Regions from separate parts of the Aurantiacibacter sp. KMU-128 genome, predicted to be linked through region 1. Evidence: predicted binding sites of a transcription regulator. Region 1 holds the regulator's gene; each other region holds the start of a gene.

Evidence for each region. Region 1 encodes LexA, which represses DNA repair genes until DNA is damaged. Its sites were predicted from a motif close to GTTCCNCNCTTGTTCT; they were not measured.
Region 2: a site for LexA is predicted at 6,287-6,302, ahead of ACS0VV_RS08560 (DNA recombination protein RmuC). Genes of this name have one in related genera too.
Region 3: a site for LexA is predicted at 5,154-5,169, ahead of ACS0VV_RS00860 (ribonucleoside-diphosphate reductase subunit alpha). Genes of this name have one in related genera too.

What each region holds. Positions count from the first base shown of each region.
Region 1 covers NZ_JBXORT010000001.1:1,254,706-1,264,763, forward strand. Annotated here, with positions in the region: gene trpC (indole-3-glycerol phosphate synthase TrpC) at 1-102, shown strand, start outside; gene ACS0VV_RS06365 (DUF3597 domain-containing protein) at 199-585, shown strand; gene moaC (cyclic pyranopterin monophosphate synthase MoaC) at 784-1,257, shown strand; gene ACS0VV_RS06375 (molybdopterin molybdotransferase MoeA) at 1,244-2,431, shown strand; gene lexA (transcriptional repressor LexA) at 2,504-3,166, shown strand; gene ACS0VV_RS06385 (ComEC/Rec2 family competence protein) at 3,191-5,380, opposite strand; gene gltX (glutamate--tRNA ligase) at 5,410-6,843, shown strand; gene ACS0VV_RS06395 (citrate synthase) at 6,885-8,171, shown strand; gene ACS0VV_RS06400 (sensor histidine kinase) at 8,220-9,584, opposite strand; gene ACS0VV_RS06405 (hypothetical protein) at 9,589-10,058, opposite strand, start outside.
Region 2 covers NZ_JBXORT010000001.1:1,705,719-1,715,776, forward strand. Annotated here, with positions in the region: gene ACS0VV_RS08525 (response regulator transcription factor) at 1-284, shown strand, start outside; gene ACS0VV_RS08530 (stimulus-sensing domain-containing protein) at 290-1,870, shown strand; gene ACS0VV_RS08535 (HPr kinase/phosphorylase) at 1,878-2,327, shown strand; gene rapZ (RNase adapter RapZ) at 2,373-3,302, shown strand; gene ACS0VV_RS08545 (PTS sugar transporter subunit IIA) at 3,349-3,753, shown strand; gene ACS0VV_RS08550 (HPr family phosphocarrier protein) at 3,750-4,025, shown strand; gene ACS0VV_RS08555 (TrmH family RNA methyltransferase) at 4,036-4,833, shown strand; gene ACS0VV_RS08560 (DNA recombination protein RmuC) at 4,849-6,282, opposite strand; gene def (peptide deformylase) at 6,433-6,999, opposite strand; gene recR (recombination mediator RecR) at 7,135-7,731, opposite strand; gene fmt (methionyl-tRNA formyltransferase) at 7,866-8,771, shown strand; gene truA (tRNA pseudouridine(38-40) synthase TruA) at 8,768-9,517, shown strand; gene ACS0VV_RS08585 (alcohol dehydrogenase catalytic domain-containing protein) at 9,533-10,058, shown strand, end outside.
Region 3 covers NZ_JBXORT010000001.1:160,951-171,008, forward strand. Annotated here, with positions in the region: gene ACS0VV_RS00820 (Nmad3 family putative nucleotide modification protein) at 1-91, shown strand, start outside; gene ACS0VV_RS00825 (lysophospholipid acyltransferase family protein) at 81-773, opposite strand; gene ACS0VV_RS00830 (YdcF family protein) at 792-1,334, opposite strand; gene ACS0VV_RS00835 (cell division protein FtsX) at 1,349-2,269, opposite strand; gene ftsE (cell division ATP-binding protein FtsE) at 2,266-2,991, opposite strand; gene ACS0VV_RS00845 (zinc-ribbon domain-containing protein) at 3,153-4,058, shown strand; tRNA gene ACS0VV_RS00850 (tRNA-Leu) at 4,169-4,255, shown strand; gene ACS0VV_RS00855 (hypothetical protein) at 4,315-4,533, opposite strand; gene ACS0VV_RS00860 (ribonucleoside-diphosphate reductase subunit alpha) at 5,172-7,193, shown strand; gene ACS0VV_RS00865 (DUF4160 domain-containing protein) at 7,278-7,451, shown strand; gene ACS0VV_RS00870 (DUF2442 domain-containing protein) at 7,432-7,698, shown strand; gene ACS0VV_RS00875 (hypothetical protein) at 7,749-7,931, shown strand; gene ACS0VV_RS00880 (hypothetical protein) at 8,051-8,329, shown strand; gene ACS0VV_RS00885 (arylamine N-acetyltransferase family protein) at 8,336-9,187, opposite strand; gene ACS0VV_RS00890 (hypothetical protein) at 9,292-9,597, shown strand; gene ACS0VV_RS00895 (hypothetical protein) at 9,662-10,058, shown strand, end outside.

The sequences.
Region 1 (10,058 bases):
CAGCGCCTTGCGGAAGCCGGAGTACGCTGCTTCCTTGTCGGCGAAAGCCTGATGCGGCAGGAGGATGTGGTCGCCGCGACCCGGTCCTTGCTCGGCGACTAGATTTTACAAGCTCTTGCCCGCTGTCATACATTGGCAACGCGCTGCGCCGATGCTAGTCCGACTCCAGACTACCGTTGCAATGGAAGGGGATTACCCATGGGAATTTTCAGCTCGATCAAGAACGCGATTTTCGGTGACGACGAGGAAGAGCAGGCTGCCGCAGCGGCACCCGCTGCTCCCGCCGCCGCGCCCAAGGCAAGCGGTTTCGGCGCCGCCAAGGCCGCGCCCAAGACCGAGGTGGACATTGCTGCCGCGCTCGATGCGAAAGACGGTTCGGACAAGCTCAATTGGCGCACGTCGATTGTCGATCTGATGAAGCTGGTCGGGCTCGATCCCAGCTACGAAAACCGCAAGGAACTCGCCACCGAAATGGGCGACACCGATTATTCGGGCAAGGCGGAAGAGAACATCTGGCTGCACAAGCAGGTGATGACCAAGCTGGCCGACGCCGGCGGCCGCATCCCGCCCGAACTGCGCGACTGATATTCGCCACGCATACAAGCCCTGTCCTACTGGTTGGGACTGTGGCACAGATCGGCGCATGACCATCGCAATCGCGCCGCTAATCTCTCGAAACCGCCCTGCCCGCCCTTTGGGCGCAGCAGGGCGGTTTTCTGTTTCAGGACTGTGTAACAGGTGTAACAGGTTCGCCTTTGAACCGTTCGAACCGGCGGGTCTGGCATGAGCCGCCTGACCCATCTCGACGAAGCTGGCGCGGCACGCATGGTCGATGTCGGCGGTAAAGCGGCAACGGCGCGTGTCGCCGTGGCGGAGGGCCGGATCTCCATGTCGGACGAGGCATTGGCGGCTGTCCGCGATGGCAGCGGCCCCAAGGGCGATGTGCTCGCAGCAGCGCGGATCGCGGGGATCATGGCGGCCAAGCGCACGGGCGAGCTGATCCCGCTCTGCCACCCGCTCGCGCTCGACAGCGTCAGCGTGGACTTCGCCTTCGAAACAGACGGCATCCGCGCCGAAGCGCGTGCCTCGCTTACCGGCAAGACCGGTGTCGAGATGGAAGCGATGACCGCCGTCTCGGTGGCGCTGCTGACGATCTACGACATGGCAAAGGCGCTCGACAAAGGCATGGTGATCGGCGGCGTGCGCCTGCTCGCCAAGAGCGGCGGCAAAAGCGGGGACTGGCGTGCTGGGGCTTGAAGAAGCGCAGGCGAAGCTGCTGGCGCTGGCGCAGCCGCTTGCAACAGAAGTCGTAACGGTGGACGAGGCGAACGGGCGGGTTCTTGGTGAGCCTGTTGTCGCTAGGCGCACCCAGCCGCCAGCGGACCTCTCGGCGATGGACGGCTACGCGATTGGCGCTGGCGATCATTCAGGGCCATGGCGCGTGATCGGCGAAAGCGCGGCGGGGCATCCCTTTGCTGGTGAGCTTACGAGTGGAGAGGCTGTGCGCATCTCCACCGGCGCGGCACTGCCCAAGGGCGCGGATGCGGTGCTGTTGCAGGAGAACGCTGCGCGGGATGGCGACGTCCACGCGCTAACCAATGCCGATGGCCCCAGCCCGCAGCATATCCGCCGCGCCGGGTTCGACTTCGCAGCTGGCGACGTACTGCTTCCTGCCGGAATGCGGCTGACCGCCGCTCAGCTGGCACTTGTCCGCATGGCGGGTGTCGAGCAGCTCGCCCTGCACAAGAAGCCGGGCCTGACTGTGATCGACTGCGGGGACGAACTTGTCGCGCAACCCTCGGAAGCCATCGGAACGCAAATTCCAGCCACCAATGGCGCGATGATCGCAGAGTTGGCCGGGGAACTCGCGGATGAACCGAAGCGGCTCGGCCCAATCGGCGACTCGGTGGGCTTGCTGGTTGAAGCCTTTGCGCAATCGGATAGCGAGGTGATCGTCATCACCGGAGGAGCATCGGTAGGCGACCATGACCTGGTCAAACCGGCGCTGGAGGCCTGGGGCGCAGAGATCGCGTTCTGGCGCGTGTCGATCCGCCCGGGCAAGCCGTTGCTGGTTGCCAAACGGGGTTACCAGATCGTCCTCGGCCTGCCGGGCAATCCGGTGTCCGCCTATGTCACCGCCCTCCTGTTCCTGCTCCCGTTATTGCGCCAATTCGGAGGTTCCGCATCGCCTTTGCCGCAAAGTATCGATGCGCGATTGACACAATCGCTTCCGCCGGGGGGGACGCGCACCGAATTCCTACGCGCTATTCTCGGTCGAGACGGAGTTACCCCTCTAATGCAGCGCGATAGCAGCGCTCTGCACACGCTTGCCTGCGCCAATGCACTGATCCGGCGTGATATCGATGCCGCACCCGTCGCAGCAGGTGAACGCGTAACCGTCTATCCGCTCCAAAATGGCGGTATCGCTTGACTTGAGGCGATGTGTTCCATAGGTGTTCCGTGTTCGTTCCCAAATTGGAACATCGCAGTAAGGAACCAACCCATGCTGACTGCCAAGCAACACGAATTGCTGCTTTTCATTCACCGTCGCCTTGAGGAATCGGGCATTTCTCCGAGTTTCGAGGAAATGAAGGATGCGCTCGATCTGAAGAGCAAGTCGGGCGTGCATCGCTTGATTTCGGCTCTCGAGGAACGCGGCTTTATCCGGCGTCTTGCCAACCGTGCCCGCGCGCTCGAAGTCGTGAAAATGCCTGAGAACGTGGGCAATGACGCGGTGGCGAAGATCACCACGCCGCCAGCAGCGGCGCCGGTCGCGGCCAATGATGTGATCGAAATTCCCCTCCACGGCAAGATTGCCGCCGGTGTTCCGATCGAAGCGTTGGAAGGCAGCCAGACCCTTCCCGTACCCGCTGCACTGCTTGGTGCTGGCGAGCATTACGCGCTTGAAGTGTCGGGCGACTCGATGGTTGAAGCGGGCATTTTTGACGGCGACTTTGCATTGGTGAAGAAGGCGAACACTGCCCGCGATGGCGATATTGTTGTGGCGCTCGTGAATGGCGAGGAAGCGACACTGAAATATCTCTACCATGATGGCGGCATGATCCGGCTCGATCCGGCAAACGCCGCCTATGATCCGCAGATTTACGCCGATAGCCAGGTAGAAGTTCAGGGCAAACTCGCAGGCTTGCTGCGACGCTACCACTGACCGTTTGTGCGTCGGGTGGCGGGCCTAGTCCTGCCGCCCGCGCCACCATCCATGCCCGCCCTCGCTCTGGGCGACGGTGCGCATCGAAGGCTCGCCATCTTCACCTAGTGTGATGGCCATTCCGCCAGTTGTCTCAAGCGTCCGCCGGTCTGCTTTCAGCAAACGCGGCTCGCAACTTCGCGGCAGCCAGCGGTCAGCCACCACGATATCCGCCCGCTCGCAGGCTGCGGCGAGCGCGCGCTCCTCTACGATATCTTCGCTGCGGCTCAGAAGCAGGTGCCAGTCGCGCCCTCCCCGTTCGAGCGAGATCGCGCAGAAATCCCGGCTGCACTCGGCTCCATTCCAATCTTCGAGCGGAACCGGGTCACCCTCGACCCCCGCCAGTTCGAGCAGGTTGTCACGCGTAAACTCGCTTCGTGTGTCGCGCAGCACCAGCAGACGGTCATCCTCTCCGGTGATTCCCACATGGCGACCGTCCGACGATATCAGTATGTCGGGGATAGGGGTTAGGTAGAGCCACAGGCTCGCAATGGCTGCGGGGGCGAAACCAAGCAACCGCGCCCTCCCCTTCCAAAGCGCCAGCCACAGGCCTCCCAGCGCGAACAGCAGGACGGTCGGCAATGTCATCTGCGGAATGAGCTTCACCGCGCCGGGCTGCGCTGCCGTGAAATGGGCGATGCCGACCAGCAGATCGAGCGATTGCCCCGCCAGCCACCAGAACGGCGCGCCAAGCCCCACAATGTCGAACAGCAAGGCAATCGCGATCAGCGGCATGGAGATGAAAGTCACCAGCGGAATGGCGATCACATTGGCCAGCGCACCATAAACGCCCGCACGGTGGAAGTGGAACAAGACGATGGGCATCAGCGCGATCTCGATCACCAGCCCGGTGATGAGCAACATCACCGTATTGCGCCCGGTTCGCGCGAACCAACTCTCCTCGCGTGGCTTGAGAAAGGCGCGAACCGGAGCCGAGCTGTGCAACGCAACAATCGCGATGACCGCGCTGAAGCTCATCTGGAAGCTCGGTCCCACAAGGCTCTCCGGCCAGACGAGTAGGACAGCCGCCGCCGCCACGGCAATCATCCGCAGCGACAAGGGCTCGCGTCCCAGTGCAAGCGCGAACAGCACCAGCAGTGCGGCGATACAGCTGCGCACAGTCGGCACCTCGGCGCCGGTCAACAGGGTGTAGCCGATCCCCGACAAAGCCCCGACACCTGCCGCCACCACAGGTAGCCGCACCCGCAACACCAGCCACGGCCAGAGCGCCAGCAGCTTGATGGCCAGAATGTAGGCGGCGCCGATAACCGCACTGACGTGCAACCCGCTGATCGACAGCAAGTGTGTCAGTCCCGAATCGCGCATCGCATCTTCATCAGCCACGCTGATCCCGCCCCGGTCACCGCTGGCGAAAGCCGCCGCAATGCTGCCCGCCGAGCCATCGAGTTGCGTTCGGACATGGGCCGACAATTCCCGTTGCAGCGAAGGGATCAACGCCTCGCGTGCCGGAGCGGGCTCGACGATTGTAACCTCGCCTGTCACGCTTCCGGTGGCCGCGAGCCCCTGAAACCATGCGGCGCGCGCAAAATTGTAACCGCCAGGCAGCATTGGGGCAGCGGGCGGCATCAACCGCGCTTGTGTGCGGATCACCGCGCCTTCGGTCATCCCCGCCCGTGTTGCCTCTAACGGAACATTGACACGCACCTTCACTGCCTCGCCATCCACCGGGGATCGGATGGCGAGCACCAGTCGTACACGGTCTTGCGCCGGTTGCTCGATGCGTTCCAGGATGCGTCCCTCGATCTCGGCGAAAACCGGGCGTTCAAATGCCTCGGCGCCCACCAGTTCGGAGCGCGCCCAGATCAGGCTGGTCCCCAGCGCGAAGACGATCCCGCAGGCTGCCAGTGCAGTGGTCAGGTGGACCCGGTCTTCCCGCCCTTTCCATCGCGCCAATGCAGCCAGAGCGAGCAGCAGACCAATCGCAATCGCAGCAACCCAATGCGCGGCCGTAGGAAGGATGAACCACGCGGCTATCCCCGCGGCCAGAACCACGGTCAGCCATGGCCCGCGATCAAAGCCCGCCTGCCCGAGAAATTGCTCTGCAGTGTCACCGATACTGGACAAAGAGACACGGCTGCGCCAAGGCGTCTGCTGCAACGCAGCATCAAGATCGTCGTCCCCCAGCGGAACCAAAGGCGGCTGCCGCGATGCCATGCAGGGTAATGGACAGGAATCGCAGCATTATGGCAAGCTCTGATAGCAATCACGCTGACGCACAGCGGCCGGTGGTGACGCGCTTTGCGCCCAGCCCCACCGGTTTTCTGCATATCGGAAATGCCCGCACCGGCCTGTTTTCCTGGCTCTACGCCCGCCACTTCGGCGGCAAGGCGCTGCTGCGGATCGAAGATACCGACAAAGCGCGCAGCACGCAGGAAGCGATCGACGTTATCCTCGACGGGCTGGCCTGGCTCGGCCTCGATTTCGATGGCGAGACGGTTTACCAGAGCGAACGCGCGGGACGTCACGCCGAAGTCGCGCAAAAGCTGCTCGATGCAGGCAAGGCCTATAAGTGTTTTGCGACGCCCGAAGAGCTTGCCGAAATGCGCGAGGCGCAGCGTGCGGCCAAGCAGCCGATGCGTTATGACGGACGCTGGCGTGACCGCGACCCTTCCGAGGCACCCGAAGGCGCGCCCTTCACCATCCGCATCAAGACGCCCGAAGCCGGCGAAACGGTGATCGAGGATGCGGTGCAGGGCCGCGTTAAGGTGGACAATCGCGAGATTGACGATTTCATCCTGCTGCGCGCCGATGGCTCGCCGACCTATATGCTCGCCGTGGTGGTCGACGATATGGACATGGGCTGCACCCACATCATCCGCGGCGATGACCATCTCAACAACGCCTTCCGCCAGTTGCAGGTGATCCGCGCGATGCAGGGCATTGAAGATGGCTGGGAAGAGCCGGTCTACGCGCATATTCCGCTCATCCATGGCAATGATGGCGCCAAACTGTCCAAGCGCCACGGCGCGCTGGGTGTGCGCGATTACCGCGATATGGGTATCCTGCCCGAAACCATGTTCAACTACCTGTTGCGGCTTGGCTGGGGCCATGGCGATCAGGAGGAGTTTACGATGGAAGAGGCGATTGCCCTCTTCGATATCACCGCCGTCGGCAAAGGGCCGAGCCGCTTCGACATGAAGAAGCTGCTGAGCATGAATGGCAATTACATTCGAGCCGCTGACGATGCGCGGCTTGCGGCGATTGCGGGGGAGATCTTGGGTGAAACAGCAGATGTCGCGCTGCTGACGCAGGCCATGCCTGTGCTCAAAACCCGTGCCCGCGACATGAACGAGCTGGCCGATGGCGCGGCCTTTCTGTTCAAGACTTTGCCGTTCGACATGGACGAGCAGGCCGCCGTGCTGCTCGATGATGAAGCCCGTATGCGACTATCTGCTATCTTGGCCCGGTTGCAGGATGAAACGTACTGGACAATCGAGGCACTGGAGGCCAATCTGAAAGCCTATGCAGAGGAGCTGGGGCTGGGCCTCGGCAAACTTGCGCAGCCGCTCCGCGCGGCGCTGACAGGGCAGACAACCTCGCCCGGAATTTTCGATGTGCTGGTTCTCCTTGGACGGGAGGAAAGCCTTGCGCGGATCGCCGCGCAGGCTGCGGCCTGAAGGGGTCAATCAGCGGGACTGGTATTTGAAGGAGATGTTCATTGGCTGACAAGCAGGCAGACCTGAGCGTGGGTGGCGAGACCTACAGCTTCCCGACCTTGGAAGGTAGCGTCGGGCCCGATGTTATCGATATCCGCAAGCTCTACGGACAAACGGGCAAGTTTACCTTCGATCCGGGCTACAAATCGACCGCCAGTTGCGAAAGCGCGCTGACCTATATCGATGGTGATGAAGGCGTGCTGCTGCATCGCGGTTACCCCATCGGGCAACTGGCCGAGCATTCCAGCTTCATGGAAGTCAGCTACCTCCTGCTCAACGGCGAACTGCCGAGCAAGGAAGAGCTCGACGACTTCACCTATACGATCAGCCGCCACACCATGCTGCACGAGCAGCTTTCCACCTTCTATCGCGGTTTCCGCCGCGATGCGCACCCGATGGCGATCATGTGCGGCGTCGTCGGCGCGCTATCGGCGTTCTACCATGACAGCACCGACATTGCCGATCCGGAACACCGCACGATCAGCTCGCACCGGCTGATCGCCAAAATGCCGACGATTGCGGCGATGGCGTATAAATACGCGGTGGGGCAGCCGTTCATGCAGCCACGCAACGATCTGAGCTATACAGGCAATTTCCTGCGCATGACTTTCGGCGTTCCAGCCGAGGAATATGAGGTTGTTCCCGAAGTCGAAAAAGCGCTGGACCGGATTTTCATCCTGCACGCCGATCACGAACAGAACGCCTCGACCTCGACCGTGCGTCTCGCCGGTTCGTCGGGCGCGAACCCGTTCGCCTGTATCTCTGCCGGTATTGCCTGCCTGTGGGGCCCCGCACATGGCGGCGCGAACGAGGCGGCGCTCAATATGCTCCGCGAAATCGGCACGCCGGATAAGATTCCGCACTATATCGAGCGCGCCAAGGACAAGAACGACCCGTTCCGCCTGATGGGCTTCGGCCACCGCGTGTACAAGAATTACGATCCGCGTGCCGCCGTGATGCAGAAGACGGTGCGCGAAGTGTTCGATGCGCTCAAAGTGAAGGACCCGGTGTTCGAAACCGCGCTGCAGCTGGAAGAGATCGCGCTGAACGATCCCTATTTCCAGGAAAAGAAGCTGTTCCCCAATGTGGACTTCTATTCGGGCATTATCCTCTCGGCGATCGGTTTCCCGACCACCATGTTCACCGTGCTCTTCGCGCTTGCCCGCACCGTGGGCTGGGTGGCGCAGTGGAACGAGATGATTTCCGATCCTGGCCAGGTCATCGGTCGCCCGCGCCAGCTCTATACCGGGCCGACGCAGCGCGATTATGTGCCGGTGGAGCAGCGTTAAGCCGCACTCTCAAAAATGCGATGGAAAGCCCCGCTTCGGCGGGGTTTTCTACGCCGAAAGGTCGGCAGGCAGTTCGAGCGTGAAGCGGGCGCCCTGCCCCTTCGCGCTTTCGACCGTCAGCGAACCGCCCATGGCTTCGGCAAGGCGGCGCGAAATGTAAAGCCCGAGGCCCGAACCGCCGTCGCCCTGCCGCCCAAGCCGTTCGAATTTCGTGAATACCCGCGCTTGCTGGTCTTCATCCAGCCCCTCGCCCTGATCGGCGACGATGATGCGCGCCCGCTCGCCTTCCTGCTCCACACGGATCCACACCTGCCCGCCTTCGGGCGAATAGCGTATGGCATTGCCGACCAGATTAAGCAGCACTTGCAGCGTCCGGCGGAACTCGCCGATGGCGGGTACGCTCTCGCCTAGCTTGGGCTCGTCGATAGTGATCCCGCGTTCCTTCGCGCGCACACCGAGAATGCCCGCTGCGCGGCGGCCGACATCGGCGAGGTCGATATGGTCGGGCGCGGGCGCAAAATCCTCGTCCTCGACCATTTCCAGCGTGGTCAGATCGTCGATCAACGCCAGCAAATGCTCTCCGGCGGAGGCGATATCGGCGGCGTAATTGCTGTATTCGTCCGCCAACGGCCCGGCCAGCTGGGTGCGGATCGTCTCGGCATTGGCGATGATCCGGCTGACCGGTTGGCGCAGCACGGGAGCGATCTCGCGGCCAATACCTGCCGAACGGTCGGGCCGCCGCGAGGGCTTGGGCGGCGCTTCGGCCAGCGGACGATCGGGCACAAGGTAAAGATCGAAACCGACGGGCTGCGCCTCGCTCCGGCCCAGTGGCACCAGTTGTACGGCCCATTGGCGTTCCGAACCGGGCACGACAATGCGGGTGCCATCGAGCAAGCGCCACTGTGCGGGCGCCGCCAGAGTCGGGTTCTCGGGTCGCGCAAGCTCGGTCCAAACATGACCGACGGCCTGCATCATGGCCTCGCCCAGCGCGTCCATATCCCGTGCCGTCCAGTCCACGGTAAGGATGCGTTGCTGTTCATCGAGGCGTGCGGTGAGGCCGGAGAGGTGTTTGACCAGCGCCAACCGACCGCGATTGTCCTCAGACAGTGAGGGTTCGGGCAGGTCTTCAGCTTGCCAGGTGCTGATATTGATGACGGTGCCCATCCGGCCCGGCGTCACTTCTGCCCAAGCGGAAATCTGCTCGAACGAATCCTGCGCGCGAATGGCGCGGGACACCTTCTTGCCGCTCGCCCGCGCCTTGCGCACGAGTTCGAGCAAGGCCGGTGTCACAATCGGCCCCGGCAATTCGCCGCCCGCGCGCAGATGGAAGCTCGCCAGCGGCTCCTCGGCCTCGATCAACCGGTCATCGGCATCGGTGCGCGCGCGCGCAGATTGGATGTGGGCGCTTGCCATCGATTCAGGCCACCCGGGCCATCAGAGCGGCGGAATCAGCGAGCGCGGCCGATGCGCGGTCTGCCCGCAGCGTATCGAAGCCTTCGGGCAGCGTAATGTCGGGGTGGAGGAACATGAACTGCTCTTCGACCTGCGCAGCCGAGAGGCCCGCTGCTCGCAAGGTAAGAGCCAGACGCGCACACTGGTTCTCCGATAGCGACAGCACTGCCACTTCGCGGGATTGCTCCCCCGCCATCTCCAGCGCGGTGACGAACATCGAGACGCCCGCGTGATCGACGCTGAGCGCACGCTGTGCCTTGTCTGCCAGCTTGTGAATGAGGCCGGTCAACCGGGTGATGCGCGAGGTGCTCTCTGCGTGCTGATCGCGTAATGCAGCGACCGCGTGGCCGATCCGCGACGATTTACCCGCAAGCGCGGTTTCGCAATATTCGCAAACGGTTTCGAACAGATCGGCGGGCAGCTCATCCAGTGGCA
Region 2 (10,058 bases), 450 kb from region 1:
GGCTCAGCATGGATCCGGCGCGGCACCAGGTGACGTGGGACAACAAGCCAGTGAGTCTGACCGTTACCGAATTCCTCATTCTGGAAGCGCTTGCCCAGCGCCCCGGCGTTATCAAGAGCCGCAACCAGCTGATGGATGCCGCCTATCCCGACGACATTTTTGTCGACGACCGCACGGTCGATTCGCACATCAAGCGGCTACGGCGCAAATTCCGCGCGGTGGATCGCGAATTCGGCGCAATCGAGACGCTGTATGGCGCGGGCTACAGCTTCTCCGATGGCTGAAGCCCATGGCTGACCCGCCACAGCAGGAAAGCAGGCTGGACCGGCTGACCATGCCGGTGGGCAAATCGCTGGCCAAGCGGATTTTGGCCGTTAACCTGATCCCGTTGCTGGTGTTGGCGGGAAGCCTGTTCTTCCTCGACTCTTACCGCCGGCAATTGCTCGACGAGCGGTTCAAACTCGCGCGTATCGAGGCACAGATTACTGCGGAAGCGCTGGCGGGTGCGACAACCGAACGGCAGGAGGCACTGCTCAGCCAGATCGGGCGCGAACAGTCGATGCGGCTGCGGATGTACGATGCCGAGGGCAGGCTGATCGCCGACAGTTTCGCCCTCGCCGACCCCAGCTTTGCATTCGATGATCCGGTGGCCGAGCCCTTCTTCGAGGATCTGGCCCGCTGGACAGACAATGCGGTGAACATCGTCACCGGCGCGCCCTCTGCCCCGCCCTATGTCGAACCCGAAACCACCGATGCCGATGCCTGGCCGGAACTGGTGCGGGTGCGCCAGCAGGGGCTGAGCCAGATCGAACTGCGCCGCGCGCCCGACGATACGCCGGTCATCAATGCCGCCGCGCCTGTGGGCCTTAACGGCGCGACTTTGCTCACCACCCGCAACGCGGTCGACATCACGCAGGCGGTGCGCAATGCGCGCTCCAGCCTGATGACGATCATCCTGCTGGCGCTTGGCCTGTCAACGATCCTTTCGCTCTATCTCGCAAACACCATTATCGAGCCGCTGCGACGCCTCGTCAGCGCGACGCAGCGCGTGCGGCTGGGGCGTGAGCGCGATATCGAAGTGCCGCGAATGCAGGAGCGCGGGGACGAGATCGGCCTGCTCGCTCGCGCGGTTTCGGACATGACCGCCACTTTGCGCCACCGCATCGATGCAGTGGAAAGCTTTGCGGCTGATGTCGCGCATGAGATCAAAAACCCGCTCGCTTCGCTGCGCAGCGCCACCGAATCGATGCCCAAGATCGACGATCCGGAACTGCGGGCGCAGCTCGTCGATATCGCCGCGCATGATGTGCGCCGCATCGACCGGCTGGTGAGCGAGATTTCCGAGGCCAGCCGCATCGATGCCGAACTCAGCCGCGCGACCTTCGAGCAGGTCGACATGACCGAGCTGTTTTCAAACGTCGTCGCGCGGAAGATGGAGCGCGGTGAAGCGCGCGGCTGCACGCTCGAGATCGAACCTGACGGTCTGCCCTCCACGGTGATGGGCGTGCCCCTCCGCCTGGAGCGGGTGGCGGAAAACCTGATCGACAACGCCGTGTCTTTCTCCCCAGAAGGCGGGCGGATCGTCATTTCGGTGACCAATGCCGAAGGCCGCGTAGAAGTACGGGTGAGCGACCAGGGGCCGGGCATCCCCGAAGACGAGCGCGAGAAGGTGTTCCGCCGCTTCCACTCGCACCGGCCTGAAAACGAAAGCTTCGGCAACCATTCTGGCCTTGGCCTTGCCATCGGCCGGACAATTGCCGAAGCGCATGACGGCACGCTGCGGGTAGAGGATGCCCCGCCCTATCTTGGCGGTGCGTGTCTCGTGCTGGAACTGCCCGCCGCCAAGCCGGTGCTGCGCAAAGGAGAGTAGGAAGTCGATGAGCGAACTTATGGCCAATGTCAGCTGCGTTGCGATGCGCGGGCGCGGTGTGCTGATTACCGGCACGCCGGGCAGCGGCAAATCCAGCCTGGCACTGGCGTTGCTCGATCGCGGAGGCGAACTGGTGGGTGACGACGGCGTGCAGCTGGCATGGGATGACAAGACCGGATGCGTCCGCGCCGCGCCCCCGCCCAACACCGAGGGTCTGATCGAAATCCGCAATGTCGGCCTGCTCGAAGTGCCGAGCGCCAGCGCGCCGATCGCTATCGTGATCCACCTCACCAAGGATGCCGAGCGCCTCCCGCTGGGCATCGGCCACGCGCTGCTGATCGGACATGAGGTGCCCCAGGTCGATCTTTATCCCGATACACCGGTCCTCCCCTTGCGCGCAGAGGCGGCGCTGGAAATCCACGGACTGGTTTTTGATACCGCGTTCGACACGGCATAAGGGAGGACTTCACATTTGCGCACGATAAGCGCAAAGCGCTGCGCCATGGTCGAGTCACCTTCGCCTGTCCCGCCTCCATCAGCCGTGCGCCGCCAGCGCATCCTGCTCGTGACCGGGATGCTGGGTGCGGGCAAGACGACAGCGCTGCGCGAGTTGGAAGACCTTGGATGGGAGTCGATCGACAATTTCCCCGTCCGCCTGCTCGACCGGCTGGTGGGCAAAGACACCGAACCCTTTTCCCTCGCCATCGGCTTTGACTGCCGCACGCGCGGCTTCGTGCCCGATGATGTCATCGCGCGGATGAAGAAGTGGGTAGAAAGCGATTCGGTCGCCATCACCACATTGTTTCTCGATTGCGCCGGGCACGAGTTGGAGCGCCGCTTCAACGAAACGCGGCGGCGACATTTTCTGGCACAGGATATGCCGGTGGCGAATGGCATCGCGGCGGAGCGCGAGCTGCTCAGCCCTTTGCGCCGCTGGGCCGATGTGCTGATCGACACCACCGATTTCACGACCAACGATCTGAAGCAGACGATCCGCGAGCAATTCGCGCAGACCGCGCCCAAGGAGATGACCGTTACCGTCTCCAGCTTCGGCTTTTCGCGCGGCACCCCGCCCACCGCCGATCTCGTTTTTGATATGCGCTTTCTCGACAATCCGCACTGGCAGCCGGAGCTGCGCGCGCAGACGGGGCTTGATGCGCCGGTGGGAGAATTCATCGAACAAAGCGCGGTATTCGCCTCTACTTTCGAGAAAATCCGCAGCCTGCTGCTCGAATTGCTGCCGCGCTACGCCGAGCAGGGCAAGGCCTATGTCAACATCGCCTTCGGCTGTACCGGCGGGAGACACCGCAGCGTTTACACTGCCGAGAAGATGGCGCAGGTCTTGCGCGATGGCGGCTTTTCGCCCACGGTCTTGCATCGCAATCTGGCATCGCGCGCGGCAGAACTGGTAGAAGGCACGCAGCAAACATGACCGGCAAGCCCTCCCCCCGAACAATCGAAAAGGCCGCGCATTCGCGATGATCGGCATAATTCTTGTGACGCATGGCCGTCTGGCCGATGAATTTGTCGCCGCCATGGAGCACGTGGTCGGCAAGCAGGACGATGTGGCAACGATTTGCATCGGCCCGAACGACGATATGGAGGAACGGCGCAGCGATATCGCCTCCGCCATCGCCCGCGTTGACAGCGGCAAGGGCGCGATCATGCTGACCGATCTGTTCGGCGGCACACCGTCCAATCTTGCCATCTCGCTGCTGCAAGAAGGCAAGACCGAGGTGATTGCCGGCATCAACCTCCCCATGCTCATCCGTCTGGCGGGTGCGCGCAAGGAGATGTCGCTGGGCGAAGCGGCAGAGGCCGCGCGGGCTGCAGGGCGCAATTACATCACCCTCGCGTCCGAATTTCTGGGGCAGCATGCATGAGCGCAAACAGCAGGGACGTGCTCATCGTTAACAAGCGCGGCCTGCACGCCCGCGCCAGCGCAAAATTTGTTGCCGCCGCCGCCGTAATGGATGGCAGCACCGTCAAGGTGGCGAAAGACGGGAACGAGGCGCTCGGCACCTCGATCCTTGGGCTGATGATGCTCGGCGCCGCCAAGGGCGACACGATCACGCTGAGCGTCGAAGGCGAGGACGCCGAAGCGCGGCTGGGAGAACTGGTCGCGCTGGTAGAAAACGGCTTCGGCGAAGACTAAGCGCGACATTATGCGCAAACACATCACCGGCTTTTCCAACCCCACGGTCAAATATCTGCGGAGCCTGCGCGACAAGAAACACCGCAAGCGCGAAGGCAAATTCCTTGCCGAAGGGCTGCGGTTGCTGACCGATGCCCTTGAGTGCGGTCGCGTGCCCGAAGTGCTGGTGATGTCCGAAAAGCGCGATCCGCATCCGCTGGTGGACGCGCTGGAGGCCGCTGTTGCGGCGGCGGGCGGCGAGGTGATCGAAACAACGCCTGATATTCTCGGCAAGATCACCGGCAAGGACAATCCGCAAAGCGTCGCGGGCGTGTTTGCGGAGTTTGATACCTCGCTTGCCCAGCTCGACCGTAACGCCGCGTCGATCTGGCTGGTGGCGCAGGCTTTGCGCGATCCGGGCAATCTCGGCACCATGCTGCGCACCGGTGATGCGATTGGCGCGGGCGGGCTGATCCTGATCGACGATTGCGCCGACCCGTTCAGTGTCGAGGCCGTGCGCGCGAGCATGGGCGCAGTGTTCACGCAGAGCATTGCGCAGGCGCGGTGGGAGGAATTCCTGCCATGGCTGCGATCAGGTGACGGCCAGCTTGTGGCGGCGAGCTTGCGCGAAGCCGTCCCTTATCGCCGCGCGCCCTATGCCGCGCCTTGCTTCGTGATGGTCGGCAACGAATCGCAAGGCCTGCCCGAGGCCTATGAACTCGCTTGCGATCTTCGTGTGACGATGCCGATGAAAGGCCGCGCGGATTCGCTCAATGCAGCGGTGGCGGCCGCAGTGCTGGGGTATGAGGTGTTGGCGAGCCTGGACTAGCCAAACGCGGCGAGCCTACTCCGCCGCCTCGCGCTCTCCGCCCTTCTCGATCAGCAACTCCTCGGGCGCTTCGGCTGCATCTTCCGCTGTGTAGCGTGGTGCGCCTTCGACCAGCGGGACTTCTTCGATCTCTTTGGAGATTTCCAAGCCCTTTTCCGCCATGCGCCTGCCCGAAGTCAGGACGTTGCGTTCGAAGCTGCCGACGAATTTGTTGTAATTGCTGACCGCGCTTTCCAAACCGCCGCCGACCTTCTTGAGATGGCGCGCGGCGGTCTCCAACCGCGAGTAAAGCTCTGCTCCCATCCGCCCGATTTCCTGCGCTTCGGCAGCCATCTGGTCTTGCCGCCACACCTGCGCCACGGTGCGCGCGATCGCCACCAGATTGGTCGGCGTGGCCAGCAACACACCGTTCTTGAAGGCGAAATCCCACAGCTCCGGATCGGCTTCCAGCGCGGCGGCGACGAAATGTTCGCCGGGGACGAACATCACCACGTAATCGGGCGCTTCGTCGAACTGGCTCTGGTAACTTTTCGCACCCAGCGTCTGCACGTGGTTACGCATCGACTTGGCGTGCAAATCCATATGCCGCTTGCGCTCGGCATCGTCATCCGCCTCGAACGCGGCCTGATAAGCGTTGAGCGATACCTTGGCGTCGATCACCAGCTTCTTCTGCCCCGGCACATGGACAATCGCGTCGGGCCGCAGCCGTCCGCCCTCGGATTCTACCGAATGTTCGAGTATGAAATCGGTGTGCTGCGACAGGCCGCATTGCTCCAGCACATTTTGCAGCGCCCGCTCCCCCCAGCGCCCGCGCGCCTTGGGGGCGTTGGTGAGCGAATTGCCGAGCCGCTGCGCCTCGCGCCGGACTTCCTCCTGCCCGCGCTGCATGTTCTCGATCAGCCCGGTAAGCTGGCCGAAGGCATCGACCCGCCGCGCTTCCAGCGTCGCTACCTGCTCCTCATATTTCTGCAACCGGTCGTTCACCGGCTTGAGCAGATTGGCGACCGCCTCCTTGCTCGCCCTTTCGGAATGGCCGAAGCGTTCGGCGGCATCGGCGATGAATTTCTCCTGCGCCTTGCTCAACACCTCGCTGCCCGCCGCCTTGAACTGGGTAAGCAATTCCTCGCGCGCTTCGCGCATCAGCGCAATCTGCTTATCATGGTTCGCCGCATCCGCTTCCAAGGTGGCGAGACGCGCGCGCAGAGCCTCCCGATCCGCCCGCACCGTCTCTAGCGCCCCCTCCAGCGCATCGGCCTTCTCCGCCCGCACGCTCGCGCCTTCCAACTCGACGATGGCGCGGCGGAACTTCTCGTCCAGTTCCCGCGCCTCGGCGTCGCGAGTGGCAAACCGCTCGCGCAATTCGCCCACGGGCCGCGCGCCGACGAACCAGCCGAAAGAAGCGCCGAACACGAGGGCGACGAGTGCGAGAACGATAGCTAGTAAATCCATGCGCGGAACATAGCTGGAACGAGCGCACGCGCCAAGCCGCCTTCGGCACTAATCCCCCGCCCTGCCCCGGCGGCCCAGATCAAGCCCGTCCAACAAAAAAGGGCCGCTCCTATGGGGCGGCCCTTCGCTTGTTTCAAACGTGCGACCGGATCAGGCCGCCTCGCGCATCTTCTTCAGCTTCTTGAGCGCCATGCTCCGCTTCAAGCGGCTGAGGTGGTCGATAAACAGGATGCCGTTCAGATGATCCATCTCGTGCTGGATGCAGGTGGCGAGCATTCCGGACATTTCTTCCTCGTGCACATTCCCGTCCAGATCCTGATAGCGCACACGGCAGCGCGCCGGGCGCTCAACATCGGCGTAGATGTCGGGCACCGACAGGCAGCCTTCCTGATACACGCCCATTTCGCGCGAGGGATCGAGGATTTCGGGATTCACGAATACGCGCGGGTCTTTCTTCACCGGCTGATGCGTGTGTGAATGCCCGTCATGATCGCAAGGTACCGGCTCTGCGTCTGGGTCTTCTTCCTGCAAGTCGATCACCAGCAGGCGCAGCGGCTCGCCCACCTGGATGGCGGCAAGCCCGATGCCATGCGCGGCATACATCGTCTCGAACATATCATCGACAAGCGTCCGCAAGCTGTCGTCGAATGTCTCGACAGGCGTAGACACGGTTTTCAGCCGGGGATCCGGCGCTTCTAGGATTTCTCTGATGGCCATGGGAGCCAGATAAGCCTTCATGGGCCTCCGATCAAGAATTCGTCACTGCGAGCGAAGCGAAGCAATCCAACTCCGGCGCTACTGGATTGCCGCGTCGCCTGCGGCTCCTCGCAATGACGGGCGAAACGGCTAGTGTCAGCCCAACGGCCGCCGCGCCCTGAGCGCCTGCGCCAATGTCCCTTCGTCGAGATAGTCCAGCTCGCCGCCCACCGGCAGGCCGTGCGCCAATTGTGTGATGCGCACCGCAAAACCCTCCAACCGTTCAGCGATGTAGTGCGCGGTTGTCTGGCCTTCCAAGGTGGCGTTCATCGCCAGCACCACTTCGTCCACGCCTCCTTCGGCTACGCGGCCGAGCAGGCTGTCGATGGTCAAATCCTCGGGCCGCACACCGTCGAGCGCGGAGAGACGCCCGCCAAGCACGTGATAGCGCCCGGTGAACAGCCGCGCGCGGTCGAGCGCCCAGAGGTCGGCCACGTCCTCCACCACGCAAATGCTTTTCGCATCGCGGCGCGGATCGGCGCAGATGCTGCACGGGTTTTGCGTATCGACATTCCCGCAGGTGTCGCATTCAACGAGCTTGTCCTGCACCGCGCCCAGCGCATCGAGCACCTGCTTCAACGCGGTCTCCCGATGCTTGACCAGCCACAGCACCGCCCGCCGCGCGGATCGCGGGCCAAGGCCGGGAAGGCGTGCCAATGCGCTGGCGAGGTTTTCGATCTCTTGCGATGCCATAAATTCCCACTAACCGCTCATGCTGAGCTTGTCGAAGCATCGCTTTTTCTTCTAGCGCTGCCTCAACAGAAAGGACGACCCTTCGACAGGCTCAGGGTGAGCGGAAAGAGGGATCGCAAAGTATTGAACAGATAATGCGCATAATCTTCATGGGAACACCCGAATTCGCTGTGCCAACGCTCAATGCGTTGGTCGCGGCGGGGCATGATGTGGTTGCGGTCTATTCGCAGCCGCCCAGCCGTTCGGGGCGCGGGAAGCAGGAGCGTCCCTCGCCCGTCCATGCGCGCGCGGAGGAGCTGGGGATCGCAGTGCGCCATCCGCTCAGCCTGAAAGGCGCGGAGGAGCAGGAGGCCTTTGCTGCACTGCAAGCCGATGTGGCAGTGGTCGCCGCCTACGGCCTGCTGCTGCCGCAAGCGATACTCGATGCGCCCAGGCATGGCTGCCTCAATGTCCACGGCTCGCTGCTGCCGCGCTGGCGCGGGGCCGCGCCGATCCACCGCGCGGTGCAGGCGGGCGATGCAGCGACGGGCATCACGATCATGCAGATGGAGGCGGGCCTCGATACAGGGCCGATGCTGCTCAAGGGCGCGACGCCGATTGATCGCAAGACCACCGGCGAATTGCATGACGAACTGGCAGCTATGGGTGCGCGGCTGATGGTCGAAGTGCTGGCCCGCCTGGACGAGCTTGTGCCCGAAGTGCAGGACGATGCCCTCGCCACCTATGCACCCAAGATCGACAAGGCCGAGGCACGGCTGGACTTCAAACGGCCAGCGGTGGAGCTGGAACGCGATATCCGCGCCTTCGCCCCCTTCCCCGGTGCGTGGTTCATGCTCGGCGATGACAGGGTAAAGCTGCTGCTTGCGGAGGTCATCGAAACGGCGGGTGATCCCGGTGCGGTGCTGGACGATCAGTTCGCTATTGCCTGCGGCAAGCAGGCGCTGCGTCCGCTTAATCTGCAACGGGCGGGCAAGCCGGTGATGGCGCTGGCGGAGTTTCTGCGCGGCAATCCGGTAGCGGCGGGAACCCTGCTCGCATGACCCGCTTTGCCCTTACAATAGAATTCGACGGCGGCCCGTTCTTCGGCCTGCAACGGCAGGATAACGGCCCTTCCGTCCAGCAGAGCATCGAAGAAGCCGCCGCCCGCATTACTGGCGAACAAATCACGCTGCACAGCGCCGGGCGCACCGACAGCGGCGTCCACGCGCTGGGAATGCGGAGCCATTTCGATACCGGGAAGGACATCGCACCCTTCCGGCTGATGGAGGCGCTGAACGCGCATCTGCGGCCCGATCCCATCGCCATCACCGCCTGCGAAGTGAAGCCCGACGACTGGCACGCGCGCTTTTCCTGTATCGAGCGCAGTTATGAATACCGCATCCGCAACCGCCGCGCGCCGCTGACGCTGGAAAAGGGCCGCGCATGGCACGTCGCTCGCGATCTTGACCACGAGGCGATGCATGAGGCGGCGCAGGCGCTGGTGGGGCTGCACGACTTCACCACCTTCCGCAGCGTGCATTGCCAGTCGGCGAGTCCGGTGAAGACGCTCGACCTGCTGACCGTCAGCCGCGAGGGCGATGGCATCATCATCCGCGCCGCCGCGCGCAGTTTCCTGCACCATCAGGTGCGCTCTATGGTCGGCTGTCTGGCGCTGGTCGGGCAAGGCACATGGCGGATCGAACAGGTAGCCGAAGCGTTGGAAGCGAAGGATCGTACCGCGCTCGGGCTCAATGCCCCGCCAGAGGGTTTGTATTTCGTCGCTGCCCGCTATGAAGACGAGGAATAAGAGAGGAACTCCCCCATGACCACAGGCCGCCAACTCGTATCGACGCTCACCGCAGATGGCACCATGACGCTAGCGCTGGAGGAGAAGGACTTCCCCGCGCCCACCGGCAATCAGGTGCTGGTGCAGATGGAGGCCGCGCCGATCAACCCCTCCGACCTGTTCCTGATGACGGCCGGAGCCGATCTCGCCAATGCCACCTACGAACCCGGCAAGATCACCATGCAATTGCACCCGCAAGTCGCCGCCGGACAGGCCGCGCGGCACAACAAGCCGCAGACGGTGGGCAATGAAGGCGCGGGCACCGTTATCGCGGCGGGCGAAGGCGAGATGGCGCAGGCGCTGATGGGCCAGCGGGTCGCCTGCGTGCCGGGCAATGCCTTTGGCGAATACGCGCTCGCCGATGCTATGATGTGCATTCCGCTGGGCGAGCACACGTCAGAACAGGGCGCAAGTTCCTTCGTCAACCCGATGACAGCACTGGGTTTTGTCGAGACCGCCAAGCGCGAAGGGCATGACGCGATTATCCACGCGGCCGCTGCCT
Region 3 (10,058 bases), 1.1 Mb from region 1:
GGGTCAGGAGTTCGTCGCGGATATCGGCGAACGCGAGGATGCGCGGGAATGGGCAGGCGAGATCGTGCGGCTGATCGAGACTAAACCGTAGGCGGCGTATTCAACGCATTGATCCCCTCATGCACGCGCCGTTCGACTTCCTCGCGCGGCAGGCCGGGTTCGATCACTTCGCCAAAATGCCACGTGATCGTGCCCTTGGGTTTCAAGAGATTGCGGTAGATCGTCCCGCTATTCACCGCCACCGGCACCACCGGCAGCTTGAACAGCTTGTAGAGCCCGGCAAAGCCCGACCGCAAAGGCGGGCGCTCGCCTGGCGGGATGCGCGTGCCTTCGGGGAAGATGACGATGGGGCGGCCCTGCGCAATCGCGCCCTTGCCCGCTTTCAACATCGCCCGCAGCGCGCTCGCACCCTGGTCGCGCGCCACCGGTATCAGGCCGTAAGCGAGACCGGCGCGTCCCCAGAAGGGCAGATCGAACAGCTCCGCCTTGGCGACGCCCGCCGGGTGTTCGAACGTATGCGCCATCGCAATCGCTTCGAAAAAACTCTCATGCTTGATGGCGTAGATCACCGGGCCTGCGGGCCGCGTGCCGGTCATCTCGATGCGCAGGCCGAGCAACCGCGTACAGCACCAATGGTGCCAGTGCGACCAGTTGTCGCATAACGGGCGCACCCATTGCGGGCGCAGATAGGTCGCCGCCGCCGCCGCGCCGGATATCAGCAACGAGCCGCAGTAGAATGCGGCGTAAAAGGCAAGATTGCGCAGAAGGATCATCGGTGGTGCAGCGACGGGTCAGCTAAGGGCTTTGAGCGTCCATACCGCAAGGAACTTGTGATACTCAAGGAACAGCGTCGCCAGACTGACTTCGCTGCGCACGGCATCGCGCAGGATGGTGACATTGTCGGGCAACTGGTCGGCCAGCTCTGCCGCCGCGCGGCGCATATGCCAGTCCGCCGTCACCAGCCGCAGCGAGTTGTAGCCCTGCGCTTCCATCCACTGCGCCGTCTCCCGCGCATTGCCACGCGTGTCGAGCGCGGAAAAGCCCAGCGTCACGCAGCAATCCATCACCCGCTCGGGCACATCATATTCGGCCTGGAACTCGCCCGGCTGTACCGCGACGTCGACGCCGGTCACGAGCATTTGCTGCGCCGCGCCGGTTTGCAGCACTTCCAACCCGCGCTCGATCCGCCCGCCGCTGCCGGTGGGCACGATGATCGCGTCGGTCTGCGAAATCTCCGCTTCCTGCGGCAAGGCGGCGGCGAACCAGACAAAGCCCAGCGCCCACACGATCAGCACAATCGCAAACAGCCGTCCCAAAACGAATCTGCCCTTCATCGGCGTGACGATACCTACAGCATTCGCCGCAAGGCCGCGATCACGGTGATGCGCGCGGTGATGACGGCGAGAATGATCCCGACCAGCGGAATAGCGGCAATTGTGATCCAGTCCAGCGCCGTCAGCCCGCCGCCCGAAATCAGTCCCGATCCCAATTGCGCGAATTGCTGGCCGAGGATGAAGACGGCCGCCAGCCCGAGCAGCAATCCGGCTGCACCGCCCAAAGCCGCGTCCCAGGCAATCGAACGCTGGAAAATGCCCGCGATCTGCCCGTCCGTGCCGCCCAGATGGTGAATCACTTCGATCGTTTCGCGGTTCGATCCCAAGGCACTGCGCGCTGCCAGCCACACGGCTGCGGCACTGGTGATGGCGAGCAGTGCGATCAGGGCAAAGGCCATGATCTGCAGCGAGCGGATGGCATCGAAGACCGGCCCCAGCCAGCTTGCCTGCGCATCCAGCCGTGCCGCCGGAGCCGATTGCAGCAGCTCGCTGCGCATGGCGGAAAGGCGCTCTGCCGTGACGGGGCCGGAGAGTTTGACATCGACCAGCGCGGGGATCGGCACGCCTTCTTCCTCTGCCACCGCCACATCGCCCAGCCACGGGCGCAGCAGCTCTGCCAGCTCGGCATCGGGCACGCGGCGCACTTCGGTCACGTCCTCGCGGTTGGAGAAATAGGACACCGCGCGCTCGGCCTGCCGGTCGCGTTCGGCGGGTGCGCCTTCGACAATCTGGACGGTGATCCCGCCCGCGATCTCGTCGCGCGCATTACCCGCCAGATTGCTCAAGGACAGGCCCGCTGCCGCCGCCATCACCGTCAGCGCGATCATGATGGCGATCACCCACGGCATCGGCCCGGCAATCCGCGCCTGTTGCAGGATGCGCGCCGAATCCCCGAAGCGCGGCGAATTGCGGCGGATGGGCGAGGGCGCGCTCATTGCGGGGGCTTCTCGCGTTTCGGCGGATATTTGAGCGCGCCTGTGGGATCGGACAGCCGCCCCTTGTCGAGCCGCATGATGAGCGAATCCGGCACTTTGCGCAGCAGATGCACGTCGTGCGTCGCCACCACCACCGTGGTACCCAGCCGGTTCAACGCTTCAAACAGGCGCAGCAGCTTCACCGCCATTTCCGGATCGACGTTCCCCGTCGGCTCGTCCGCCACCAGAATATCGGGCCGGCCGATCACCGCGCGGGCGATGGCCACGCGCTGCTGCTCCCCGCCCGACAGCGTTTCCGGCCGCGCCTCGCTGCGATGGCCCAGCCCGACCCATTCGAGCATATCGGTCACCGGCTTTTGCAGCTTTTCCTCGGACATTCCCGATACCCGCAAGGGCAGCGCGACATTGTCGAACGTGTTGAGATGCGGCACCAGCCGGAAGTCTTGGAACACCACCCCGATGCGCCGCCGGAACATCGGCAAATCGCCGCGCGGCAGCGTAATGACATCCGATCCGAACATCGAAATCATCCCCCGGCTGGGGCGCTGGGCGAGATAGAGCAGCTTGAGCATACTCGTCTTGCCCGCGCCGCTGGCGCCGGTGAGGAAGTAGAAGCTGCCAGGGTAAAGCGTGAAGGACACATCGCTCAGCACTTCGCGGTCGGTGCCGTAGCGAAGGCCGACATTGGCAAACTGCACGATGGAGTCCGGTGCGCCCGTCATGGGGTTCACCTAGGGCTTTGGCGGGGGAACGGGAAGCGCCCAATCGTGCCGATACGGCATTTTGCCCAAGGTGCTTGTGGAAAAGGGCGCGAGATCAGCACTCTTGGGCGCGCGCAATCTTGTTGCTTTGTAACAGCAGGCGTAGGAATCTTGCCGAAGCGATGATCATCCAATGCCCCGCCTGCACGACAAAATATGTCGTGCCCGATACCGCTATCGGCGTGGACGGGCGCACTGTGCGCTGCGCCAAATGCAAGCACAGCTGGTTCCAGGACGGACCGACGCTCGACCTGGCGGACGAGGCGCCTCCGGCGAGCGAGGTCTCTCCGGTGGTGCCGCGCCCCGTTGCGCCAGTGGCAAAGCCGGAGCCTGAGCCTGAGCCCGAAGTCGCTCCGCCGCCCGCGCCGCGTCCGCCGATCCCCGAGCATCCGCAGGTCGAAGATAGCGTCACCGGGCCGGATGGCGAACTTGCCGACACGGTTGAAGACCCGCCGCTCCCCGAAACCGATAATACGGTGCCCGAAGGCCCTTCGCGTGAAAGCCTGCGCGATGAAATCCGCCCGCCACGCCAGTCGGCCCCCGCCGATTTCGGCGATCCGCCTGCATCGCCCTTCGATCCCGAGCCGCCCTTCCGCCCGCGCCGCAATCCTCTGAAAGTGCTCAACTGGGCTGCGGGGATTTTCGCGGTGGTCGCTGCCGCGCTGATCTTTGCGGTGTCCTATTGGGGCCTGCCCGACTGGGTGCCGGTCGAGCGCCCGACCTTCGCGGCGGGCGAGCCCGATCTGCAGCTCGATTTTCCGGCCGACCAGCAGGACCGGCGGCAATTGCCCAACGGCACCGAATTCTTCGGCGCGAGCGGTACGATCACCAACATAGGCAGCGAAACGCGCACCATCCCGACGATCCTGATCGTGCTGCGCGACGCGCGCGGGCGCGAAGTCTACAGCTGGGAAGTCCCCCCGCCGCAGCGCACGATTGCGCCCGGCGAATCGGTGCCCGTGGCCGAAGCCGTCACCGATATTCCGCGCAGCGCCCGCGAAGTGCAGATTGGCTGGAAACCGGAGTAACCGGCACCTTTGTCACCACGGTAAAGAGTGTGCTTGCAGGGGGCAGACCCTTTTGCTAGTGGCGCGCTCCTACCGAGGCGGGCCAAGGCTGCTCGCCCCATCATTGATGTGCGGTCGTGGCGGAACTGGTAGACGCGCAACGTTGAGGTCGTTGTGGCCGAAAGGCCGTGGAAGTTCGAGTCTTCTCGACCGCACCATCTTTTCCTGAACTGCAGCCGGAATGCCCGCGCCCTTGGCGTGTCGCGTTGCGCTGTTGTCAGTCCAGCATCAGCACGATGAAGAACGCCAGCAGCGTGCCGCCGATGAACAGCATCCAGCTCCAGTAGAAATCGAAATCGATCCCGTATTCGGGGAAGTAGACGTCGACGCGAAAGATCTCCAGCATCCCGCCGGTCGCGCCGCCCGATCCCATGAACAGCGCGATCAGGATGGTGAGCAGGGCGCCAAACGGCACGGCTTTGAAGAATGCGATCATCGGACACCTGTCTTCATTCGGGCCAACATAGCCGGTCGCGCGGGCGATCCGGCATCAGGGCCTGCCCGCATTGACGCAAAATTGGCTCCATCGCCAGAGCGCGTCCAGCCCCTGCGGACAAAAAGTTCACAAATTGCGCGATGCGATTCGATTGATTCAAAGCCCTGTTCGAAAGATTCCCACATCTGAAACCGCACAGATTTTTTTCCAGAGATTGATTTACCCTCTTGCGCACCGCGCCAGCCGTGGATTTTCCACGCGTCGCGGCGTGTTACAAGCGCGATACACCCCTGCGAAATGGCCTGCGGTCGCGGTAAATGCACTTTAACCCTCTTGCGCCCGACTCCCCGCTGATTCACTATGGGTTGTGGTCGCGATGCCGGGGGCACCCACTAGACCTAGTTTCCGAAGCCAAACCGCCGATTCGGCGAACGGGCCCGGAGTCACTATGGTTGCGGGACAAATCCGGGGATGCGGCGTGGAAAAGCCGGGACAAATAAAGTCTCGGACAGGCGTGTAGATTGGTGCGTGAACGACTACATAGGGGGCTTGGCTCCGAGTCGAACACAAATAGAACAAAGCGGCGGGCTGTCCGGTCAGGATGAACCCGCGCCAGGGCAAGAACAGGAACGGGGCACATGGAATTCAGAAGCGGAGACGAAGCAGCAATGGGACTGGGCGAAAATGTCACCACCGGAGCGCCCGCTGCGGAAAAGAAAGCCCCCAAGGCGAAGGCAGTGAGCATGGATATCAAGGACGCAGGGTCAGAAGCGCTGGTGGCAACCGCCACGGCAGGCGCGCTGGCCGAAGCCGCGAAGGCTGCGGCGAGCGAGGCGAAGAGCGACTCCAAGTCGATTCTGCCCCGCCGTTTCAGTATCCGTACCGACGAGGCACGCGATGCGAACCTCACCGATTTCGGCAAGGAAACGCTCACCGACCGTTACCTGCTGCCCGGCGAGAATTATCAGGACCTGTTCGCCCGCGTCGCCGATTATTACGCTGACGATGCCGATCACGCGCAGCGTCTGTATGATTACATCTCCAACCTGTGGTTCATGCCCGCAACGCCCGTGCTGTCGAACGGCGGCACCACGCGCGGCCTGCCGATCAGCTGCTACCTCAACTCGGTTTCGGACAGTCTCGACGGGATTGTCGGCACGTGGAACGAGAATGTCTGGCTGGCGTCGAAGGGCGGCGGCATCGGCACCTATTGGGGCAATGTGCGCGGCATTGGCGAGCCGGTGGGCCTCAACGGCAAGACTAGCGGCATTATTCCTTTTGTGCGCGTCATGGACTCGCTCACCTTGGCAATTTCGCAGGGGTCGCTGCGGCGGGGCTCGGCGGCCTGCTATATCGACATCCACCACCCCGAAATCGAAGAGTTCCTCGAAATCCGCAAACCGAGCGGAGACTTCAACCGCAAGGCGCTGAACCTGCACCACGGCGTGCTGGTGACCGATGATTTCATGGAAGCGGTGCGCGCGGGCGGCAGCTACGATCTCGTCTCGCCCAAGGATGGCAGCGTGCGCAAGACGGTGGATGCGCGCAGCCTGTTCCAGAAGCTGGTCGAAACCCGGCTGGCTACGGGCGAGCCCTATATCGTCTTCGCCGACACGGTGAACCGCATGATGCCCAAGCACCACCGCGAGCTGGGGCTGAAAGTCTCGACGTCGAACCTGTGCAGCGAAATCACCCTGCCGACCGGCATCGACCATCTCGGCAATGATCGCACCGCGGTGTGCTGTCTGTCCTCGCTGAACCTTGAAAAGTGGGACGAGTGGAACGGCGACAAGCAGTTCATCGAGGACGTGATGCGCTTCCTCGACAATGTCCTGCAGGACTATATCGACCGTGCCCCCGACGAAATGGCCCGCGCCAAGTATTCTGCCGCGCGCGAGCGCAGTGTCGGCCTCGGCGTGATGGGCTTCCACTCCTTCCTCCAGTCGAAGGGCCTCGGTTTCGAGAGCCCGATGGCGAAGGCGTGGAACCTCAAAATGTTCAAGCACATCCAGTCGAAGGCGTCCGAGGCCTCGATGCTGCTGGCGCAGGAGCGCGGCGCTTGCCCCGATGCCGAGGAAATGGGGGCGATGGAGCGGTTCAGCTGCAAAATGGCGATTGCGCCGACCGCGTCGATCAGCATCATCTGCGGCGGCACCAGCGCGTGTATCGAGCCGATCCCGGCGAATATCTACACCCACAAGACGCTGTCGGGCAGCTTCGTGGTGAAGAACCCCTATCTGGAAAAGATCCTCGACAAGAAGTCGAAGAATTCGGCCAATGTGTGGAATTCAATCCTGGAGAAGGGCGGCAGCGTCCAGCATCTCGATTTCCTCACCGACGAGGAAAAGGCCGCATTCAAGACGAGCTTCGAGATCGACCAGCGCTGGCTGCTCGAATTCGCCGCGGACCGCGCGCCCTATATCGATCAGGCGCAGTCGCTGAACCTGTTCATCCCCGCCGATGTCGACAAGTGGGACCTGATGATGCTGCACTTCCAGGCGTGGGAGAAGGGCATCAAGTCGCTCTACTACCTGCGCTCCAAGAGCGTGCAGCGTGCGGGCTTTGCCGGCGGCGTGGAGGCGGACAACACCGTCGATGCGGCGAAATACGAGCTGCAGGCCGAACAGACCGATTATGAGGAGTGTCTGGCCTGTCAGTAGTGTAGGTAGGCCGTGCCAAAGGTTTTCGAATGGCGCGGTTACCGCTTCCATTTCTTCTCTTTTGAAGGAGACCCGCGCGAGCCGGTGCATATCCATGTATCGCGGGCGGGGCAGGAGGCCAAATTCTGGGTGCAACCGCGAGTTCGGCTCGCAAGCAGCCGCAATTTTACCCCTCTTGAACTGCGGCGGCTGGAAAAGGTAATAGAGCAGCACAGTAGCGAAATCATCAAGGCGTGGCATGGACACTTCCCTCGATAACGTCCCCGAACCGGTAAAAGTCCGTTTCGACGAAGCAACGATGTGGGTCGAGCTGTCCGACGGGCGAACGCTCGGAATGCCGCTTGCATGGTATCCGCGCCTGAAAGATGCGTCGCTGGAGGATCTGGAAGCCTATTTCCTGACCCCTTCGGGCGTGCACTGGGACACGCTCGACGAAGACCTTTCGGTGCGCGGGATGCTGCTGGGACTGAAAGACCAGACTTTCCTCCCCGCCCACGCCGCCTGAGGCGAAAGTCGCATGGTGTTCGCGGCTGAAATGTCCTTTATGGCTGACGCATGACCAACGACACCATCTTCATCAGCGCCGTTGTGATCGCCTTGCTGCTCGCGCTGGCCAATGCGTGGCGCGGGGCGGTGTTGATGCGGTCGGGGGACGTGACGGGCGGCAGGCGCGCGCTGGTGTTGGGGCTGAGTATGCTGATGCTCGCCGGATTTGCGGTGTATCTCCGCCCGATCTGACTGCTCCCGCTTTACAGAACCCCCCGCACCAGACCTCCCGCCACCAGACCCTCTTGTCCGCCGCGCGGGCTTACTGTATTATCGTGCCAATACAGCAACACTCGACAAGGGAACCGCGCATGGCCCGCATCCTCATCGCCCTAACCGCCGTCCTGCTGCTCTCTGCCTGCGCGTCGCAGATCGATGCGGGGGTCTCCGCCGCGCCCGAGGCTCCGGGCTTCTGGTGGGGGCTGTGGCACGGCTTCATCTTCCCGTGGTCGTTCCTCGGCTCGCTCTTCAGCCCCGATATCGCGGTCTACGCTGTGCCCAATTCGGGCGGCTGGTACGATTTCGGCTATTTCTGCGGGATCTGCTTCCTCGGCGGCGGGACCATCGGCAGCGCGAAGGCGCGGCAGTAGCGCCCCTTAGAATAGCGGCAGTCTCGCCACATCCGCAGCGGGCAACACCAGCCCGAATTCCGCCTCCAGCATCGCGGCATATTCGGCAGGCGAAGCCAGCGCGCGCCGTTCGGGCGGCACATCCTTGCGCCAGCGGGTCAGCGCGCGGTCGGTCAGGCTGACAAAGCCGTCGGGCAGGCAGCGGCTCACCACGGTGAGATTGGTGAAGCGCGAGGCGGGATGCGTCGCCGACCAGTGACAGCCGAGCGCCATATCGGCGGGTGCGACTTCGGCGAGATCGAAGACATATTGCGCCTCCCACGCGCTGTCGCTTTGCGCCCGGCCATCGGTGGCGAGCACCGGGCCTTGGCGTTCGAGCAGCCACGCGCCGGGCAGCGCGCCCTCCGCCCCCAGACGCCGCAAGCGGTGCTGCGCACCATCGCCGCTGACCGCCCGCGCGCCATCCACCAGCGGCAGGGGCGGGGCATATGCGCCGCCAAAACCCGCATCGGCAATCCACGCTTCCTCGCCAAAGCGCACCAGCACCAGGCAATGCGTGCGCGGCGGCAGCTCCGGCGGATTGCCCAGCAGCACCCGCGCCAGCAGCAGCCGCGCGGCAAATCCCGCTGCCTCCAGCATATCGGCGAACAGCCGGTTTTGCTCGAAACAGAAGCCGCCGCGCCGCGCCTCCACCAGCTTGGTGAAGACCGGGGCGCTCTCGCAGGCAACGCCTTCGCCGAGCGGGATCGAGAGGTTCTCGAACGGGATCGCCTGCCGGTGCGCCGACTGCATTTGCGCCAGCCCCTCGGGCGTCACCGGAACCGGCGCGGCAAAGCCGATGCGCGCAAAATAGCGGGCGAGCGGATCGTGCATCTCCATCGCCGCCATCCCTGCCGCAAGCACCAGGCAAGCGCAATCGCCCCGCGCCACTCGCCGCCCATTCGTAAGACAATACTAACCATTTGCGCGCTATGGCCAGAGGCATGGCAGCAGGACGCAACAAACGGTTTCTGACCCATCACGGGTATGGCGAGGTGAAACTCTCGCGCTACTTCGCGTTGTATCTCGCGATGGTGGGCTGGTTTGTGCTCGGCTTCTACCTCTATTCGGGTGCCTATTGGCCCAGCTCCTGCCAGCCGGAAAACCTGCTCGAAGTCTATGGCTGCTCGTCCCGCCTGCCGCAGGATGGTGGCGGCTGGCGCGAGGCGGGCCTGCTCACCTGGCTGTGGGCAACGCCGATCCTGATCGCGCTGGAAATCAGCCGCCGGATCAACAAGAAAGAGATGTGATCGGCGCGCGGCGTAATGCCGCGAGACTGGCAAGACGCTCTCCCTTGTGGCATGATTTGCCACCATGGCGAGTGTTCTCGAATTCCTGCAAACGCGCGACGGCGGAGACTGGGTCTGGCTGTTAAGCGCCCCTCTTATCGCTTTTGCGCTGATCTGGTGGCCATTGCTGCACTATCGCGTCGCCACATGGCGGTTGGAGCGCAAACTGGCACAGCGCGACGTGCTCTTCGCAGACGAGCGGATCGAGCTTGCGATGAGCGTTCCTGCAAAGCCGGAGCCTTTGTCGTGGAAGGCGGGCGTCTTGAGTGCACTCTTTGTGGCGCTGGTCTGGTTCGCGATTGAATTTGCCCATTGGCGCGAAGCGAGCGCGATTTGGATTCTTGGCCCGCTCTGGTGCTGGATTTTAAGTGTACACCTCTACCGTTGGCGGCGCTACGGCCTTTCAGACGGGGTTCCCAAAG